3 regions of the Lentzea sp. DG1S-22 genome follow, and region 3 is predicted to be linked to each of the others. Evidence: riboswitches for the same ligand, from Rfam matches in the RefSeq annotation. Region 3 holds a riboswitch; each other region holds the start of a gene.
What was found. Region 3 has a riboswitch for glycine ahead of gcvP (aminomethyl-transferring glycine dehydrogenase). Riboswitches for the same ligand answer to the same signal wherever they lie in the genome.
Positions count from the first base shown of each region.

Region 1: it holds a riboswitch for glycine, as region 3 does, so the genes downstream of both, gcvH (glycine cleavage system protein GcvH) here and gcvP (aminomethyl-transferring glycine dehydrogenase) in region 3, are expected to answer to the same signal.
Region 2: it holds a riboswitch for glycine, as region 3 does, so the genes downstream of both, gcvT (glycine cleavage system aminomethyltransferase GcvT) here and gcvP (aminomethyl-transferring glycine dehydrogenase) in region 3, are expected to answer to the same signal.

Region 1 covers NZ_CP143276.1:6,997,808-7,001,420, reverse strand. The annotation lists gene V1227_RS33265 (L-serine ammonia-lyase) at 1-933, opposite strand, end outside; gene gcvH (glycine cleavage system protein GcvH) at 977-1,360, opposite strand; glycine riboswitch at 1,424-1,518, opposite strand; gene ald (alanine dehydrogenase) at 1,744-2,856, shown strand; gene V1227_RS33250 (TetR/AcrR family transcriptional regulator) at 2,912-3,592, opposite strand; gene V1227_RS33245 (MFS transporter) at 3,603-3,613, opposite strand, start outside.
Region 2 covers NZ_CP143276.1:7,793,973-7,797,585, reverse strand. The annotation lists gene glyA (serine hydroxymethyltransferase) at 1-688, opposite strand, end outside; gene gcvT (glycine cleavage system aminomethyltransferase GcvT) at 702-1,796, opposite strand; glycine riboswitch at 1,896-1,983, opposite strand; glycine riboswitch at 1,985-2,090, opposite strand; gene V1227_RS37090 (DUF3817 domain-containing protein) at 2,136-2,438, opposite strand; gene V1227_RS37085 (hypothetical protein) at 2,453-2,836, opposite strand; partial or broken gene V1227_RS37080 (helix-turn-helix transcriptional regulator) at 2,926-3,419, opposite strand; gene V1227_RS37075 (hypothetical protein) at 3,584-3,613, opposite strand, start outside.
Region 3 covers NZ_CP143276.1:8,106,413-8,110,025, forward strand. The annotation lists gene V1227_RS38630 (MerR family transcriptional regulator) at 1-304, shown strand, start outside; gene V1227_RS38635 (Clp protease N-terminal domain-containing protein) at 392-1,363, shown strand; glycine riboswitch at 1,420-1,515, shown strand; glycine riboswitch at 1,519-1,618, shown strand; gene gcvP (aminomethyl-transferring glycine dehydrogenase) at 1,667-3,613, shown strand, end outside.

The DNA.
Region 1 (3,613 bases), 1.1 Mb from region 3:
GCCGTCGTCCGAGGCTCCCGGCACGAACTTCGTGTAGTAGTGCAGGACCGCGGGGACGATGCCGGCCGCGCCGTTGGTCGGCGCGGTGACGACGCGGCCGCCCGCGGCGTTCTCCTCGTTGACCGCCAGCGCGAAGAGCGTGACCCAGTCCATGACGCGCAGGGGGTCGGTGACGAAGTGCTCGCCCTCCAGGCGTTTGCGCATCTCGGCGGCGCGGCGGCGGACCTTCAGGCCGCCGGGCAGGATGCCGTGCTCGGTGCAGCCGCGTTCGACGCACTCCTGCATGACGTGCCAGATGTGCAGCAGTCCCGACCGCACCTCTTCTTCCGTCCGCCACGACAGCTCGTTGGCCATCATGATCTCGCTGATCGACAGGCCTGTCTCGCGGCAGCGCGCGAGCAGCTGGTCGCCGGTGAGGAACGGGTGGGGCAGCGGCGTCGAGTCGGGCTTGATGCGGTCGGTGCCGGAGGCGTTCTCGTCGACGACGAACCCGCCGCCGATCGAGTAGTAGACGGCGTGCTCGACGGACTCGCCGCCGCTGAACGCCTCGAAGCTCATCCCGTTGGGGTGCAGCGGAAGTGACTTGCGGCGGTGCATGACGAGGTCGCGGTCGTGCACGAACTCGATCTCGTGCGTGCCGCCGAGCCGGAGCCGTCCGCCGCCGACGATCTCCTCGACGCGGTGGGCGGCGACGGTGGGGTCGACCTCCTCGGGGAGGTTGCCCTCGAGGCCCAGGAACACGGCCTTCGGGCTGCCGTGGCCGTGGCCGGTCGCGCCGAGCGAGCCGAACAGCTCGACGTGCACGCGGTCCACTTCGGACGCACGCGCACCGAGCTTCTCGACGAACATCGCCGCCGCGCGCATCGGGCCGACGGTGTGGGAGCTGGACGGTCCGATGCCGACGGAGAACAGGTCGAAAACGCTGATCGCCACTGATCAGTCCTTCGTGGTGGTGGAGCGGTCGGTCGGGCCCATGTCAGCCGGTCTGGGTGAGCTCGGCGTACTTGGCCGCCGTGAGCAGGTTCTCGGCCGACTCGACGCGGACCTTGAACAGCCAGCCGGCGCCGTACGGGTCGTTGTTCACGATCGCCGGGTCGTCGACGACGGCGCTGTTGACCTCGATCACCTCACCGGTGACGGGCGAGAACAGGTCGCTGACGGACTTGGTGGACTCGAGCTCGCCGCACACCTCGTTGGTGACGACCTTCGCACCGACCTCGGGCAGCTGCACGAAGACGATGTCGCCCAGGGCGTCCGCCGCGTACTCGGTGATCCCGCAGGTCAGCGGGTCCTGGGTACCCGGCGTCCAGTCGACCCACTCGTGCTCGGTGGTGTAGAGCAGGTTCTCGGGGAACTGCACGGCGCGACTCCTCTGGCTGTGACGGGTCAGGACACTTGCGCCCCCTCCGCCGTGCAGAGTTGCCTACCCCGAGTGGTCTTGCTGCCTGAGAGTGTGCGGGAGCTTGCCCCTTCGGCGCCCCGACCGACGTTCGTCGGGGTCTCTCCCACTCGGGTTCTGGCGCTGTCGCGCCGCGGCCGGTCTTCAGTTCTCAGGGGCGAACGCTATGTGCGGCCCCCGCCGGGTGTCAACGCGGACGGGTCGAGTCACACGCGAGCGCAAACCAGGTGGCTCTGTCCCAAGTGAACAACCGCACCCGTGCTCGATAGTGCGATTCGCACAGTGACATGACCTTCCCACTGCCCCACATTGTGAGATGTCGGCCACCGAACGGAGGAGTCATCGTGCGGATCGCAGTTCCCCGCGAGATCAAGAACCACGAGTACCGCGTCGCTCTCACCCCTGCCGGTGCGCACGAGCTGACGAGCCGCGGGCACGACGTGTTCGTCGAGCAGGGCGCCGGTCTGGGCTCCGCGATCACCGACGAGGAGTACCTCGCCGCGGGCGCCAAGGTCCTCGCGACCGCCGACGACGTCTGGGCCGAGGGCGACCTGGTCCTCAAGGTCAAGGAGCCGATCGCCGAGGAGTACCCCCGCCTGCGCGCCGGCCAGACCCTCTTCACGTACCTGCACCTCGCCGCCGACAAGCCGCTGACCGAGGCGCTGCTGGCGTCCGGCACCACGGCCATCGCCTACGAGACCGTGCAGCTGCCGAACCGCGCGCTGCCGCTGCTGGCCCCGATGTCCGAGGTCGCGGGCCGCCTTGCCCCGCAGGTCGGCGCGTTCTCGCTGATGAAGCCCTCCGGTGGCCGCGGCGTGCTGCCCGGTGGCGTCCCCGGTGTCGCCCCGGCCCGCGTGGTCGTGATCGGCGGCGGTGTGGCCGGTCTCAACGCCGCGACCATCGCCGTGGGCATGGGCGCGGACGTGCAGATCCTCGACACCAACGTCGACCGGCTGCGCCAAGTCGACGCCCAGTTCGCCGGCCGCCTGCGCACGCTCGCCTCGAACTCGTTCGCGATCGAGCAGGCCGTCCGCGAGGCCGACCTCGTCATCGGCGCCGTGCTCGTCCCCGGTGCCGCCGCGCCGAAGCTCGTCTCGAACGCGCTGGTCGCCGAGATGAAGCCGGGCTCGGTGCTCGTCGACATCGCGATCGACCAGGGCGGCTGCTTCGAGGACTCGCGCGCCACCACGCACGCCGAGCCGACCTACGAGGTCCACAACTCGGTGTTCTACTGCGTCGCGAACATGCCGGGCGCCGTCCCGCGCACCTCGACCTACGCGCTGACCAACGTGACGCTGCCCTACGCCGTCGCGCTGGCCGACAAGGGCTGGGAGAAGGCGCTGAAGGACGACCGTTCGCTCGCCCTGGGCCTCAACGCCCACGCCGGCAAGCTGACCAACGGCCCGGTGGCCGAGGCGACCGGCCTCGCGCACACGCCGCTGGAGTCCGTGATCTGAGAGCCACCCCGATGAATGAGGCCCCCGCACGCGTGAACCGCTGCGGGGGTTTCGCCTACCTGAGGGCTTCGACGCGGGCCTTGACGCCTTCGATCACGCAGTCCAGGCCGAACTCGAACTGCCGCTCCAGCGACCACAGCTCGCCCTCGTCGAGCATCGCGACGTACCGGGGGTGCTTGTCCCGGTACAGGTCGGCGATCTTGTCCATGTCCGGCGGTGGCGAGTCCATCCCGCCGCGAGCGATGAAGTTGACCTCGGCGATCGCGTACCCGTTGACGAAGCTGCCCACCGTGGCGATCGACTGGGCCGCCGCGACGGTCGACAGCCCGGCGCGCAACATCGGCCCGAACATGGCGTCCGCGTAGGCCACGGCGTTCGGGCCGATGGTGTTGAACTCCCCGATCCCGCGGATCCACCACGGGTGCTTGAGCGCGAGCTGACGCAGCTCGCGCATCATCGCGCGCACCGCGGTCTCCCAGTCGGTCTCGGGGTCGGGGAGGGTGAACTCGCCGTAGACCTCGTCGAGGCACAGCTCGATCAGCGCGTCCTTCGTCGGCACGTGCCAGTACAGCGACATCGGCGCCGCGCCGAGTTCCGCGGCCAGCTTGCGCATCGACAGCTTCTGCAGACCGTGCTGGTCCAGCAGTTCCAGGGCCTTGCGGACGATCGCCTCGCGGCTCAGGCCGAGGGGCTGCCCGCTGCCGGGCCTGGGCTTGCTGAACCACACGCTGTCCACGTCGACGATCCTAAGCACGCC
Region 2 (3,613 bases), 310 kb from region 3:
GCGTGGTCGTCGTGGTCACGTGCGCGTGCGGCACGGGCGACGGGTGCAGGCCCGCGGCCACGAGGCCCGCGAAGTGCGCCATGTCGACCATCAGGTACGCCTCGACCGAGTCCGCGATGCGGCGGAACTCGGCGAAGTCCAGCTGGCGCGGGTAGGCGGACCAGCCGGCCACGATCAGCTTCGGGCGGTGCTCGGTCGCGAGGCGCTCGACCTCGGCCATGTCGACGCGGCCGTCTTCGTCGGAGACGTGGTACGGCACGACGTTGTAGAGCTTGCCGGAGAAGTTGATGCGCATGCCGTGCGTCAGGTGGCCGCCGTGCGCGAGGTCCAGGCCGAGGATCGTGTCGCCGGGCTGCAGGAGCGCGAACATGGCGGCCGCGTTGGCCTGGGCGCCCGAGTGCGGCTGGACGTTCGCGAAGCCGGCGCCGAAGAGCGACTTGATGCGCTCGATGGCGAGGCGCTCGACGACGTCGACGTGCTCGCAGCCGCCGTAGTAGCGGCGGCCGGGGTAGCCCTCGGCGTACTTGTTGGTGAGCACGGAGCCCTGGGCCTGCAGCACGGAGACCGGGGTGAAGTTCTCCGAGGCGATCATCTCGAGGGTGCCCTGCTGGCGCGCCAGCTCGGCCGCGACGGCCTCGGCAACCTCGGGGTCGTACTCCGCGAGGGAGGCGTTGAACTGGTCGGACATCTGGAGGATCTCCCTACTTGGCGCGCTTGTAGAACGGAAGTGCGACGACCTCGACCGGCTGCTTCTTGCCGCGGACGTCCACCAGCAGTGAGGTGCCCGGCTCGGAGCTCGCACGGGTCACGTAGGCCATCGCGACCGAGTAGCCGAGGGTCGGGGACAGGGCGCCCGAGGTGACCTCGCCGACGACCTCGTCGCCGTTCAGCACCGCGTAGCCGTGGCGCGGGGCGCGCCGCTCGGGGGTCTTCAGTCCGACCAGGACCGAGTCCACACCGGACTCCGCCACCTTCGCGAGGGCGTCGCGGCCCACGAAGTCACCCGGCTTGTCGAGCTTCACGACGCGGCCGAGGTTCGCGTTGTAGGGCGTCAGCGACGTGGTGAGCTCGTTGCCGTACAACGGCATCCCGGCTTCGAGGCGCAGCGTGTCGCGGCAGCCGAGTCCGCACGGCTTGAGCTCGTGCGGCTGGCCCGCCTCCAGCAGCGCGGCCCACACGGCCGAGGCGTCGGCCGGGGCGACGAACAGCTCGAAGCCCTCCTCGCCGGTGTAGCCGGTGCGCGCGAGCAGCGCCGGGACGCCCGCGACGGTCGACGGGTACGAGGCGTAGTACTTCACCGTCGAGAGGTCGGTGTCGGTCAGGCCGGCGAGGATCTCGACGGACTTCGGGCCCTGGACCGCGATCAGCGCGTAGTCGGTCGACCTGTCCGCGACGGCGGTGTCGAACCCGGCGGCGCGCTCCACCAGCGCGTCGGCCACGACCGCGGCGTTGGAGGCGTTCGCGACGACCATGAACTCCTCGTCGCCCAAGCGGTACACGATCAGGTCGTCGATCACGCCGCCATCGGCCTGGGTGATCATCGTGTAGCGCGCCTTGCCGACGGCCAGCGCGGAGATGTGGCCGACGAGCGCGTAGTCGAGCGCCTCGCCCGCCTGCGGTCCGGTCAGGACGATCTCACCCATGTGCGTGAGGTCGAACAGGCCCGCCGAGGTGCGCACCGCGTGGTGCTCGGCGAGCTCGGACGAGTAGCGCAGCGGCATCCGCCAGCCCGCGAAGTCGGTGAACATCGCGCCGAGCTGCTCGTGCTCGGCGTTCAGAGGCGTGAGGCGGGACATCAGAACGCTCCTTGAGGGTGCGCCGAAGAGCCGGAGCAGGCCGGCTGAGGCAACAGAAGAATGACACGGTCCATCAGAGACTCCTCGTCTGAGAGAGCCTCCCCCTCTGTCATGAGCCTGAGAGCTTCACCACCGGAGTGGCTTGCACCGTGGGCGAGGCTGCTGACGAGCCTGCTTTCCAGAGTTGCCTTCGTCGCGCGGTACGGGGACCTGAGAGATTCCGGGGAGGAGTTGCTCCTTCGGCGCTCCCCACGCCGGAAACCGGCAGCGGTGGAGCTCTCCCGCGCGACATCGACGGCCGTGTTCAGTTGGTTGCCCCAGACGCTAGCAGGCCGAACGTCACAGCGGCACGCCCTGCGCCGTCTTCTCGACCACCTTGCGCTCCGCCCAGAACGACAGGAACGGGATCGTGCCGGCGATCAGCACGAGCGCCGTGCCCTTGATCGACCAGCGCAGCTTCAGCGCCAGGTCTACGGAAAGCACCAGGTAGATGGCGTAGAGGAAGCCGTGGACCGGGCCGACGACCTTCATCGCGCCGTCCATGTCCGCGGCGTACTTGAGCACCATCGCCACGACCAGGAGCAGCAGGAAGACACCGACCACGTAAGCCATGACCCTGAACCGGGTCAACGCACCCTTCATCTGCCCGCCTTCGCTCAACGACCGTCCCGCGCGTTGAGGTTCGCGAGCATGCGGTTGTAGGCCGCGAGCTCCGCGTCTTCTTCGTCGTCGAAGTGCTCGACGGGCGCGGGTTTGACGGCGTCAACGGTAGTCACCGGCTCGGCGGCGGCCGCAACCGGCTCCGGTGCGGAGAGAGCCTCGTCACGGCGCTGGCGTGCCAGGCGGCGGAAACGCCACACCATGAAGAGGGGGAAGAGGCCGAAGAGCGGCCACTGGAGCACGTACCCGAGGTTCTGGAACGTGCCGCTGGAGGACTCGAAGCGCTGCCACTGCCAGTACGCGAGCCCGCAGCAGACGATCAGCGCCGCCAGACAGGCGAGCGCGATCAGCACACGCTGGGGAGTAAGGAGGCCGCGCACGACCTCCACACTACTGGGGTGAGGCCTCCTGACAGGAGGCCACCCGTGGGGATGGGTACAGGGCTGCCGCCTCCGGCAGCCCGTTCCTCTTATGCCACGCCGTCCCGGCGCTGCCTCTGCAGACGTGCGACGCACCAGGCCGCGGCGGAGCCACGGCGAAGGTGCTGGAGAACCGTCATCGGTCCCAGGCGCCTCCCGAGGTCGGCGGGCGTGAGGCCGGCCGCGCGGTAGTCGAGCGCGCGCTGGTCCAGCGGGCTGATGCCCGCGTCCCACCACTGCTCGGCCTCGGCGACGTCGCCCACCAGCTGCCAGTAGCTCGCCGCGGCGGCGAGCAACGCCTCGGGTGCCTCCGGCGCCCGCTTGCGCATCGCGGCCACGTAGGCCGGATCCGCCGAGTCGACCTTGACCAAGCCACGCGGCCCGCTCCGTGCGGCACCCCGCTGCACGGGGATGCCCGGCGCCGAGGGGGAGCCTCAGCGAGCCACGCGTTCTTGATCCGGTTCACCTCCTGCATCTCTGCGTCATCAGACCGTTCAGCCGCCCACTGCTTCAAGAGCTCGTGGACCCCGGAGTCCTCGACCATCCATGCCTCCTCGTCGGTCGGGGATCGGCCATTGCAGCGGAAGGTATTCGGTAGGTCTGACAATCGCCAGACCCTGAATCCTCAGAACACCCGTTACCAGTGCGTGATTGGCCGCATTCCACCCGTCCGGCTCAACGCGAACGGTCGAGGATCACGGTGCGTCACTAGGCGATGGGGGTCGCCGTGCCGAAGAG
Region 3 (3,613 bases):
CGGTGTCTCGCTGCAGAACATCCGCGTCGCCGTCGACCACCTGCGCCGGCGCGGCGTGCAGGACCTGGCGAGGATCACGCTCTTCTCCGACGGCACGACCGTCTACGAGTGCACCTCGCCGGAGGAGGTCGTGGACCTGCTGCAGGGCGGTCAGGGCGTGTTCGGCATCGCGGTGAGCGGTGCGATGCGCGAGATCTCCGGCACGATCCACGAGTTCCCGGCCGAACGTGCGGACGGCGTCGAGATCGCGCCGATGACCGAGGACGAGCTGACCCGCCGCCGCCGCGAGCGCGCCACCGGCTGACCGGCCCGGTGACCGTGGCCGACCGGCGCCTGTCCGTGGCCGGTCGGCGGACGCGCCGGGGACGGGTCCGTCCCTAGCGTTCCCGGCATGACGCACACTCCTTCGTCGCAGGTGGTCAAGGTCCTGGCCGCGGCCGTCCGGCGCGCCTCCCGCCACGGGTTCGGGTTCGTCGGCACCGAGAACCTGCTGATCTCCCTGATCGACACGACCGGTCCCGGCCGCAAGCTCGGCGCGAAGTCGCTGGGGGCGCTGGCGATGGCGCGGGGGACCGAGCACTGGGCCGACGACGACGGTGGTGTCGTCGGCGAGTCCCACCCGGACGTCACGGCGCTGATGAGCGCCGCCCACCACCACGCTCGCGTCGAGGCCGTTCTGCCCGTGAGCCGCGCGTTGGAGGATTGTCTGCGTGCGGCTGTGGCCCAGGCCGGCGACGGTGTTCTGACCACGACCCACCTCGCCCTGGCGTTGCTGTCGCTCGAGTCCGGACGGGCCGCCGACCTGTTCCTGGTGCGCGGGGTGGATCCCGGGGTGACGGCCGCCGCCGTGCGGGCCGATGCCGCGCGGCGCTACGCCGAGGTCGAGGAAGCACCCGCGGTCTGGCTGCTGCGCAAGGCGGGAGCCCTGGAAGGGGAGTCCGGTGGCGGGTACGTGGGCTGGCTGACGAAGCTCGTCGCACGGGGTCAGGGGCTCGGCGGACCGGTGCTGACGGTGGTGCGCAACGAGGCCGAACGGCTGGCCGTCGCCGGGAGGCGGGACGTCTCGTCGCGCGACCTCGTGGAGGCGGTGCTGACGGTCGACCACCAGCTGGCCGTCTCCGGGCGGCGGCTGAGGCCGGAGTTCGAGTCGGGTGGCGCGGCGGCGTTGCGCGAGGCGGGAGTGGACCCGGCCGCGTTGCCCTCCGGCGGTGGCGCGGTGGAACGCGCCGTGGAGCGGGCGAAGCTCGTCGCCGCGCGGCGCGGGGACGCGGTCGTGGGCACCGCGCACCTGCTCGCGGCGGTGCGCGACGACCCCGCGGACCCCGTCGCGGCGGCGCTCACCGGTCTCGCCGTTGAGACGTAGGTCGCGTCTCTAGCGACTGGGCGGGCTGCCTGCGGGTATTCTTCGCGGGTAGTCGCTGAACTCAGGCGGGAGAGACCGGGCTTCGAACCCGGCGCCGAAGGAGCAAGTCCCTCCCCGGGAACCTCTCAGGCATCCAGGACCGCCGAGCGAGACGCCTCTGGAAAGTGGATCCCCGCAAGGGAATCCCGCCGACGGTGAAAGCCCGGTCCCGCACCGGGTGAACCTCTCAGGCGCCCTTGAAGGGTACGGACAGAGCGGGGAGGGCACCAGGACACGTGTGCCCTCAGCCCCCGGAGGCGTTTGATGACGCAGGACCGCATTCCGCTCGCCGCTCTCGAGCACGGCACCCCGTTCGCCGACCGCCACGTCGGTCCGCGTCCCGCCGAGCTCGCGCGCATCCTCGACGTCATCGGTGTCGGGTCGCTGGAGGAGCTGGCGCAGCGCGCGGTGCCGTCGTCCATCCACGAGCGCGACCTCGTGCTGGACCTGCCCGCCCCGGCCACCGAGACCGAGGCGCTCGCGGAGCTGCGGGAGCTCGCGTCGCGGAACCGGCCGATGACGCAGATGATCGGCCTCGGCTACTACGACACCGTGACGCCGGGCGTGATCCTGCGCAACGTCCTGGAGTCGCCCGCCTGGTACACCGCGTACACGCCGTACCAGCCGGAGATCTCCCAGGGCCGCCTGGAGGCCCTGCTGAACTTCCAGACGATGGTCGGCGACCTGACGGGCCTGCCCGTCGCGAACGCGTCCATGCTGGACGAGTCGACCGCCGCCGCCGAGGCGATGACCCTCGTGCGCCGCGCCGGCCGCTCCAAGTCGAACAAGTTCGTCGTCGACGCCGACACGCTGCCGCAGACGCTGGCCGTGATCGAGACGCGCGCCGAGCCGCTCGACATCGAGATCGTCGTCGCCGACCTGTCGCAGGGCATCGAGGGCCTCGGCCTGGGCGGCGACTTCTTCGGCGTCCTGCTGTCCTACCCCGGCGCGTCCGGTGTGGTGCGCGACCAGAAGGCGCTCATCGAGGAGATCCACGCCGCCGGTGCGCAGGCCGTCGTCGCCGCCGACCTGCTGGCCCTGACGCTGCTGCGCGCGCCCGGTGAGATCGGCGCGGACGTCGTCGTCGGCACCACGCAGCGCTTCGGCGTGCCGATCGGCTTCGGCGGCCCGCACGCCGGCTACATGGCCGTCCGGTCCGGTTTGGAGCGCCAGCTGCCCGGCCGTCTCGTCGGTGTCTCCGTCGACGCCGACGGCTCGCTGGCCTACCGCCTCGCGCTGCAGACGCGTGAGCAGCACATCCGCCGTGAGAAGGCCACGTCGAACATCTGCACCGCGCAGGTGCTGCTGGCCGTGATCGCCTCGATGTACGCCGTCTACCACGGCCCCGAGGGCCTGCGCGCCATCGCGACCCGCGTGCACCGCCTGGCCACCGTGCTCGCCACGGGCCTGTGCGAGGCCGGGCTGGACGTCGTGCACGGCGAGTTCTTCGACACCGTCGAGGTCCGCGTTCCCGGTGAGGCCGCCGCCGTCGTGGCGAAGGCCCGCGAGGCCGGCATCAACCTGCGCCTCGTCGACTCCGACGTCGTCGCGATCGCCTGCGACGAGAAGACCACGCGGGCGCACGTCGTCGCGGTGTGGGAGGCCTTCGGCGTCACCGGGTCCGATGTGGACGCGATCGACGCCGACACCGCCGACGGCATCCCGGCCGACCTGCGCCGCACGTCGGACTACCTGACCCACCCGGTCTTCCACTCGCACCGCTCCGAGACGGCGCTGCTGCGCTACCTGCGCGCGTTGTCCGACAAGGACGTCGCCCTGGACCGCAGCATGATCCCGCTCGGCTCCTGCACGATGAAGCTCAACGCCACCGCGGAGATGGAGTCCATCACGTGGCCGGAGTTCTCGACGCTGCACCCGTTCGCCCCGGCCGAGGACGCCGCCGGTCTGCTGAAGATCGTGTCGGACCTGGAGGCCTGGCTCGCCGAGGTCACCGGCTACGACGCCGTGTCGCTGCAGCCGAACGCCGGGTCGCAGGGTGAGTTCGCCGGTCTGCTGGCGATCCGCGCGTACCACCGCGCGAACGGCAACGCCGACCGCGACGTCTGCCTGATCCCGTCGTCCGCCCACGGCACGAACGCCGCGTCCGCCGTCATGGCCGGCATGCGCGTCGTCGTCGTCAAGTGCGACGACAAGGGCAACATCGACATGGGCCACCTGCGTCAGACGGTCGCGGAGCACGCGGACGACCTG